One region of the Lonsdalea quercina genome, then DNA from elsewhere that is predicted to be linked to it. Evidence: predicted binding sites of a transcription regulator. Region 1 holds the regulator's gene; each other region holds the start of a gene.

What was found. The regulator CRP, encoded in region 1, controls carbon source genes, mostly activating them, when cyclic AMP is high. The targets are predictions, from matches to a motif close to ATGTGANNNNNNTCACAT.
Region 2: BLU64_RS06050 (ABC-F family ATPase) is a predicted target of CRP. The motif match lies at 951-968, and genes of this name have one in related genera.
Region 3: BLU64_RS08405 (2-hydroxycarboxylate transporter family protein) is a predicted target of CRP. The motif match lies at 1,221-1,238, and genes of this name have one in related genera.
Region 4: epd (erythrose-4-phosphate dehydrogenase) is a predicted target of CRP. The motif match lies at 1,222-1,239, and genes of this name have one in related genera.

The regions. Positions count from the first base shown of each region.
Region 1 is NZ_FNQS01000012.1:82,293-84,500, forward strand. Features, by position in the region: gene argD (bifunctional acetylornithine/succinyldiaminopimelate transaminase) at 1-919, shown strand, start outside; gene crp (cAMP-activated global transcriptional regulator CRP) at 970-1,602, opposite strand; gene BLU64_RS14905 (OsmC family protein) at 1,925-2,208, shown strand, end outside.
Region 2 is NZ_FNQS01000003.1:180,140-182,347, reverse strand. Features, by position in the region: gene BLU64_RS06055 (PhzF family phenazine biosynthesis protein) at 1-807, opposite strand, end outside; gene BLU64_RS06050 (ABC-F family ATPase) at 988-2,208, shown strand, end outside.
Region 3 is NZ_FNQS01000005.1:40,081-42,288, reverse strand. Features, by position in the region: gene BLU64_RS08410 (ATP-binding protein) at 1-867, opposite strand, end outside; gene BLU64_RS08405 (2-hydroxycarboxylate transporter family protein) at 1,296-2,208, shown strand, end outside.
Region 4 is NZ_FNQS01000004.1:270,380-272,587, forward strand. Features, by position in the region: gene epd (erythrose-4-phosphate dehydrogenase) at 1-1,002, opposite strand, end outside; gene tkt (transketolase) at 1,334-2,208, opposite strand, start outside.

The DNA.
Region 1 (2,208 bases):
CAATTCGGGCGCGGAAGCCAACGAGGCGGCCTTCAAACTGGCGCGTCACTACGCCATCGAACGATTCAGTCCGTATAAAACCAAGATTATCGCTTTCCATCAGGCATTTCATGGCCGCACGCTCTTTACCGTCTCGGTCGGCGGGCAGCCGAAGTACGCAGACGGATTCGGGCCGAAGCCCGCCGATATCATTCATGTGCCGTTTAACGATCTGGATGCGGTGAAGGCGGTGATCGACGATCATACGTGCGCCGTGGTACTGGAGCCGGTGCAGGGCGAAGGCGGCGTGCTGCCGGCCACGCAGGCATTTATGGAAGGCGTGCGAAAACTATGTGATCAACATCAGGCGCTGCTGGTGTTTGATGAGGTGCAGTGCGGCATGGGGCGTACCGGCGAGCTGTTTACCTATATGCACTATGGCGTGACGCCTGATATTCTGACGACCGCCAAGGCGTTGGGCGGCGGATTCCCCATCAGCGCGATGCTGACCACCGAGGACGTCGCCTCTGTCATGAAGGTCGGCACTCATGGCACCACCTATGGCGGCAATCCCCTGGCCTGTGCGGTGGCGGAAGCGGCATTGGACGTCATTAATACACCAATAGTGCTATCGGGCGTTTCCGCCAGACACGATCGCTTTATTTCCGCGCTGGACGCCATCAATCAACAATTCGATATATTCGACGGTGTGCGCGGCATGGGCCTGTTACTTGGCGCACAGCTGAAACCTCAATGGCATGGCCGGGCGCGCGATTTTCTGACGGCTGCCGCCGAGTTGGGTGTGATGATTCTGGTCGCGGGTCCTGACGTTATCCGCTTTGTGCCGTCGCTGGTGATTGAACTGGACGATATTGATGAGGGTATGGCGCTGTTTGCGAGAGCGGTCGCTCGGGTGGTTAAGGGCGAATCGAATCTCTAAGCGGAGCGTGAACAGCGCGTTGCGCGCTGTTCATAAGTCTAGTGTTGAGGCTAACGAGTGCCGAAGACCACGATGGTTTTACCGTGTGCTGAAATCAGCTCCTGATCTTCCAGCATCTTTAGTATTCGGCCGACGGTTTCGCGAGAGCAGCCCACAATCTGGCCGATTTCCTGTCGAGTGATTTTAATCTGCATGCCGTCTGGATGCGTCATGGCATCAGGCTGTTTGGCAAGGTTTAGCAGGGTCTGTGCGATGCGGCCAGTGACGTCAAGAAATGCAAGATTGCCCACTTTCTGGGAGGTGACCTGAAGTCTTCGCGCAATCTGGGATGACAGGCGCATCAGAATATCGGGGTTGACCTGAATCAGCTGGCGGAATTTTTTATAGGAAATCTCTGCCACTTCGCAGGCGCTCTTGGCTCGCACCCAGGCGCTACGTTCCTGATCTTCTTCGAACAAGCCTAGCTCACCAATGAAATCCCCTTGATTCAGATAAGAAAGGATCATCTCTTTCCCTTCTTCGTCTTTTATCAATACGGCAACGGAACCCTTTACAATGTAGTAAAGCGTTTCTGCTTTTTCACCCTGGTGAATCAGCGTACTCTTTGAGGGGTACTTGTGAATATGGCAATGAGAAAGGAACCATTCAAGAGTCGGGTCTGTTTGCGGTTTGCCGAGAACCATTCGCTGTTATCCTCTGTTGTAATTCACTACGTAAATCACAGGGCCCAGAGTTCCCTGTAAGGCATGATAACTCTAGTTATAATTCAAATTTCGATGGGCGAAATCTGTCAGGGAATTGACTGAAACCTCTTTGTCAGGTGACTCTGCAAACTGCTGTTTTCAACATTGCGCAGAACGCACCGGATGCTGCCTCTGTTTGTAACACAGGTTGAGAGTACTGTCTTGTGTTGTCTCGCTTCAGCATGATTACGCCTTGATACTCAGGCATTTTCTACATAAGCGCGATAAAATTTCAAAAAAAGTTGAGTGGGAGTGTAAGGCTATGCAAGCGCGGGTGAAATGGGTTGAAGGGTTAACATTTATCGGCGAATCCGCCTCCGGCCACCAGATTGTTATGGACGGCAATGCGGGCGACAAAGCACCAAGCCCGATGGAAGTACTGTTGATGTCGGCGGGAGGATGCAGCGCTATCGATGTCGTGTCTATTCTGCAAAAAGGACGTCACGATGTGACGGACTGCGAGGTGCGTCTCACCTCCGAGCGCAGGCAGGAAGCGCCCCGGCTGTTCACGGCCATCAACCTGCATTTCATCGTGACCGGCAAAGG
Region 2 (2,208 bases), on a different contig from region 1:
GACGTTGACGCGCCCGTTACGGTACAGCATGGTGCCCTGACGGACGCTGTAGCCCAGTTTACTCGTGACGTGGTCCAAATCGTTGCCATGCTGCAATGCGCGAGCGATGCAGGCGTTCGCGCTCCCGGTTACGGGATCCTCAATCACGCTATCCAGCAGGAAAAATGCGCGCACTTCGTAATCGGTTGGCATGGCGCTATCGTGCGGGCCGTAGATGGCGATGCCCTCGGCGCCTGTCGCCGCCAGCAGTTTTTCAAACGCGGGCTGAGCGATTCTGACGCCCAGGCAGGACGCGGCGCTGTCCATCCGCACGATCATCCAATTGATCCCCATACTGACGATGGAAGGCGGCACGTCGCCGTGACGATGGTTGCTGCCGAGTGCCGTGTCAATCAAGGCATAGTGGCTTGCGTCCACCCTATCGATGGCGGCTTCCGGCGCTCTGAAGGCCAGTTGACCGTTGTCGGACAGATTGATGGGTATCAGGCCGAGGCCGCACTGTTGAATGAGTTGCCCCGGGACATGCGGCGTGAGTCCGGCTTCCAGCAACGCATGCGCCGTGCCCAGCGTCGGGTGGCCGGCAAAAGGCAGTTCATGAGAGGGGGTGAAAATGCGAACCAGGTAATCCGCCGTCGGGTCGGTGGACGGTAGCACAAAGGTCGTTTCAGAGAGATTGGTCCATCGGGCGATGGCCTGCATCTGCTCATCACTCAGCCCCTCGGCGTTCAGAATGACGGCCAGCGGGTTACCCTGGAAATCATGGTGGGTGAAGACATCGACCTGTTTAAACTGACGCTCTGATGACATTTGCGCTTCCTTCAGGGTTTTTTCGACATAATAGGTTTTTTTATCCAAGATTAGCACTTGTTTATATTCAGAATCTCACAGAAGCGTCTCTGGTTAAATAGTGCGCGTAGATGGCCGGGATTCTGAAGGCGGCTTATGGCATAATGTGCGGCAAATCACACTTAGATCTGAGTAAATACTGTGCTGGTAACGAATAACATAACGATGCAATTCGGCAGTAAGCCGCTTTTTGAGAACATCTCCGTCAAATTCGGCGGCGGCAACCGCTATGGCCTGATCGGCGCCAACGGCTGCGGCAAATCCACCTTCATGAAAATTCTGGGGGGCGATCTGACCCCCAGCGGCGGCAATGTCTCTCTCGATCCTAACGAACGTCTCGGCAAGCTGCGCCAGGATCAGTTCGCGTTCGAAGAGTACTCTGTACTGGATACGGTCATTATGGGCCACGCCGAACTGTGGGATGTGAAAGAGGAGCGCGATCGCATTTACGCGCTGCCGGAAATGAGCGAAGAAGACGGCTATAAAGTGGCCGATCTTGAAGTGAAATACGGTGAAATGGACGGTTATAGCGCCGAAGCGCGCGCGGGTGAACTGTTGCTGGGCGTGGGGATCCCGCTGGAGCAGCATTACGGTCCGATGAGCGAAGTCGCGCCGGGCTGGAAACTGCGCGTGCTGTTGGCGCAGGCGCTGTTTGCCAACCCGGATATTCTGCTGCTTGATGAACCGACCAACAACCTGGACATCGATACCATTCGCTGGCTGGAGCAGGTGCTGAACGAACGCAACAGCACCATGATCATCATTTCCCATGACCGACACTTCCTGAACATGGTGTGTACGCACATGGCGGATCTGGATTATGGCGAACTGCGTCTCTATCCGGGTAACTACGACGAGTACATGACGGCGGCCACGCAGGCGCGCGAGCGTCTGGTGGCGGATAACGCCAAGAAGAAGGCGCAGATTGCCGAGCTACAGTCGTTCGTCAGCCGCTTCAGCGCGAACGCATCTAAATCCCGTCAGGCTACGTCGCGCGCGCGCCAGATCGACAAAATTCAGTTGGAAGAGATCAAGGCTTCCAGCCGCCAGAACCCGTTCATCCGTTTCGAGCAGGATAAAAAACTGTTCCGTAACGCATTGGAAATCGAAGATCTGGCGAAAGGATTCGACAATGGCCCGCTATTCAGCAAACTCAAACTGCTGGTTGAAGTCGGAGAGAAAGTCGCGGTGCTCGGGACCAACGGTATTGGTAAAACCACGCTGTTGAAAACGCTGGTCGGCGACCTGGAGCCGGATGTTGGCACCGTCAAATGGTCTGAAAATGTGCAGGTTGGCTACTATGCGCAGGATCACGAATATGAGTTCGACGATGAGCTGACGGTCTTTGATTGGATGAGCCAG
Region 3 (2,208 bases), on a different contig from region 1:
GGTGACATGATTAAAGCGGCAAATTTCGTCGTGGGTATCGCTGGTCCACATCTCATCGCTGGAAAAGAAGGGGACGGACTTGATGACTTCGTCTATCGGTCTGCCACGAAGCGTCACGGCGGGATCGTTCAGTTCCAGCAGCGTTTTCGCCGAATGGTTAATCGCAGCGATATGCGACTGTTTGTCGATGGCGATGACGCCTTCGTCGATGGACTCGAGCAGCGCTTGCTGCTGGCGGACAAGCAGTTTGATCTCCTGCGGCTCCAGCCCGAACATCTGTTTTTTGAGGTTGCGCGAAAACCACCATGAAAACAGGAACAGCGCGATGAAAATCGCCACGATCCCTAACAGAACGTGGCTGACATTACTGAGCGACAGGCTGTCGATATGCGTTTTCAGATAGCCGACGGACACGATGCCCACCACCTCGTCGCCATCCATAATCGGCGCTTTGCTTCGCAGGGAAATGCCAGTTCCGCCGTGGCGTAGGGTGATCGTGGTCTTACCGGCAAGCACCTCCGCATTATCCCCGCCCACCATTTGGCTGCCGATCAGCTGAGCGTCCGAGGAGTGAAAGAGATGCACGGCGCTACGGTCGCCAATCACGATGAAGCTGGCGTCGCTGTTCTGTATCAACTTCTGTCCGAGAAGGTCAATGGCGGGGATATCGCGTTGTTTGACGCTGGTGATAAGCGTGGGGATCACGGCGATCTCTTTTGCCTGCACCTGCGCCCGCCCGCCCAATTCATTGTAGAGGCGTTGAGATGTCGCGCGATAATAATAAAGGCTGCCCATGGCTAATAACAGGGAGAAAAAAATCATCAAATAAATGAAGAGTCTGAGATGAAATGAAAGCCTGAATGCCATGTTGACCTAACGCCGCCAAGTTTGTTTTGTCTAAAAGTTCAATCTAGCATGAAAGGAGTGAAAGGGGATAAGCAGTACCCATTCTTGTGAGCGGCGACAGGTAAGCTATACGCAGGATTAATATAGACAGGCATATATGTAGACATTTATGGGCAAATGAATTTTATATCGAACATTTTAATTACCTTTTTATAACATAATCAGGGGATATATCCGACAGTCATATGGAGAGGAAAGTTAACGGCATCTTCATGAAAATTGTTTAATAATGTTAATTTGGTAACCATATGTTTTTTATCAGATTAATAATTAAAACTTTAAAAACCATAAGTGCCATTAAAACTCATTTTTCAATTTGAAGGTTATCACACAATAATTGTTTTTGACCTCCTAAAATGGCTGATAAAATAATATAAGGAGGAATGGGCATGAGTACGACAGATGATTCATATATCGCTGTAAAGGATAAAATCTCTGTGAAGCGTTCGCTTAAAGAAAAATGGTGGTATGTACTGGATACATACAAAATTGGTATTATTCCTCTGCCGCTATTCCTTCTGATCGGTCTATTAATCGGGCTTGACTGTCTGGACGGCAAACTGCCCAGCGACATCGTCGTCATGGTAGCGACGATGGCCTTTTTCGGTTTTGCCTGCGGGGAATTCGGCAAGCGTTTGCCGATTATTGGAAAAATGGGGGCAGCGGCCATTTGCGCTACCTTTATTCCCTCCGCGCTAGTGTATTATGGGTTGCTGCCTAAGGTCGTGGTCGACTCTACCACCCTGTTCTATAAGTCCACCAACATCCTTTATCTCTACATTTGCTGCATTATCGTCGGCAGCATCATGAGTATGAATCGGGACACATTAATCCAAGGCTTCATCAGGATTTTCTTTCCCATGCTGTGTGGCGAAATTGTGGGGATGTTGGTCGGCGTCGGCGTCGGGGTCGCGTTGGGCCTGGATCCATTCCAGGTGTTCTTCTTCCTGGTGCTGCCCATCATGGCGGGGGGCGTGGGCGAAGGGGCGATACCGCTTTCCATCGGCTACGCGACCCTGCTGCATATGGACCAGGGCGTGGCGCTGGGAAGAATATTGCCCATCGTCATGCTGGGTGGTCTGACCGCTATCCTGCTGGCGGGGATGCTCAATCAGCTCGGCAAGCGTTATCCGCACCTGACCGGCGAAGGGGAACTCCTGCCGGGCAAATCGAACGATGACAAGAAGACGACGGCGTTGTCGGCCGAACTGAGTGGCAAAATCGATGTGACCGCGCTGGCCGCAGGCGCCTTACTGGCCATCATGCTCTATATGGTGGGCATGCTGGGTCATAAATACATTG
Region 4 (2,208 bases), on a different contig from region 1:
CGCCATTGCCCGAGTTGTATCCAACATACGGTTGGCGAAGCCCCATTCATTATCGCACCAGACCAGTGTTTTTATCAGATGATGTCCACTGACCCGGGTTTGTGTTCCGTCCACGATCGCGCTGTGCGGATCGTGATTAAAATCGGCCGAAACTAACGGTAATTCTGTGTAGTCAACTATACCACGAAATGCCCCTCGCGCTGAGCTTTGCAGCAGGTTGTTGATTTCGCAGACGTTTACTTTACATCTCACGCTAACGCTCAAATCGATCGCCGTGACGTTCGTGGTGGGAACCCGCACGGATATCGCTTCGAAACGATCCTGAAACTTCGGGAAAAACCGCGTGATTCCCGCCGCCAGTTTGGTATCCACCGGAATGATTGACTGGCTGGCCGCACGCGTGCGACGCAAATCATGGTGATAGGCGTCAATCACCGGTTGATCGTTCATGGAAGCATGAATGGTGGTGACGGTGCCGCTTTCAATGCCAAATGCGTCATCGAGCAGTTTTATCACGGGAATAATACAGTTGGTGGTGCAGGATGCGTTCGACACCAGACGGTGCTCGGACCGTAAATCATTGTGGTTGACACCGTACACCACAGTGGCGTCCAGATCTGGCGTGCCAGGATGCGAAAACAGCACTTTGCGGGCGCCAGCGGCCAGATGCGCTTCGCCATCGGCCCGACTGCCGTAAACGCCGCTACAGTCCAGCACGATGTCCACGCCCAGTTCTTTCCAGGGCAGGTTGTGCGGCTGCGGCTCGTGCAGCAGGCGGATGATGTCATCCCCCACGTACAACTGGTCGCATTCCTGACCGACATCCCACGAAAAACGGCCGTGGCTGCTGTCATATTTGAGCAGGTGAGCGATCCCTTCGGCATTCGCCAGTTCATTGATCGCGACGACGGAGATCTCGGCGCGCCGTCCGGACTCATAGAGAGCCCGCAGTACACTGCGTCCTATCCGACCAAAACCGTTTATCGCAATACGGATCGTCATGAAATTCCCTGTGCAATGATAAAACCGCTGGTCCTATAGAATAATCAGTACATCGTCAGGAATAAACCGTTGGTTATACCTTGCGTTCTCTTCGTCATCGGCCCGTAAAACCCGGCTGATTGAGCGGAAATGGGTGACTGCTCCGATGACTGAAACGCTTCAGCTAGCATAAACGAATTCATTGTCAAAGGGAATCGTCCCCACGGGCATGTGCCAGAAGAGTGACGTACGTCAAAAAAATGAATACAACTACTTGTCGCATTGAAAAAGCAGGGATCGAAGATAAAAAAAGCCGGGGAAATTCCCCGGCCTGTTTCGGCAAACGCAGTACTTATTTCAGCAAGGCTTTCGCTTTTGCGACCACGTTTTCGGTTGTGAAACCAAACTCTTTGAACAACAGCTCGGCCGGAGCAGACTCGCCAAAGGTGGTCATGCCGACAATCGCCCCGTTCAGGCCGACATATTTGTACCAGTAGTCGGCGATACCGGCTTCCACCGCCACGCGCGCGCTGACGGCGGCAGGCAAGACAGATTCACGGTACGCAGCATCCTGCTTGTCGAACGCGTCGGTAGAAGGCATGGAAACCACGCGCGCCTTCACGCCGTCGTTCGTCAGCTGCTGCCAAGCCGCCACGGCCAGTTCCACTTCAGAACCGGTAGCGATCAGGATCAGGTCAGGCTGACCTTCGCTGTCTTTCAGTACGTAAGCGCCTTTGGCGATATTCGCCAGTTGCTCAGCGGTACGTTCCTGCTGCGCCAGATTCTGACGAGACAGGATCAGAGCGGAAGGACCATCCTGACGTTCAATCGCATATTTCCATGCCACGGCGGTTTCGACCTGGTCAGCCGGACGCCAGGTGCTGAGGTTCGGCGTAACACGCAGGCTCGCCAGCTGTTCAACAGGCTGGTGAGTCGGACCATCTTCACCCAGACCGATGGAATCATGGGTATAAACATAGATGCTGCGCAGTTTCATCAGCGCCGCCATACGTACCGCGTTACGCGCATACTCCACGAACATCAGGAAGGTCGCGGTATAAGGAATGAAACCGCTGTGCAGGCCAATCCCGTTAGCGATAGCGGTCATACCAAATTCGCGCACACCATAATGGATATAGTTGCCCGCAGGATCTTCATTTAGCGGCTTGGAGCCTGACCACATGGTCAAGTTGCTTGGCGCCAAATCTGCCGATCCACCCAGGAATT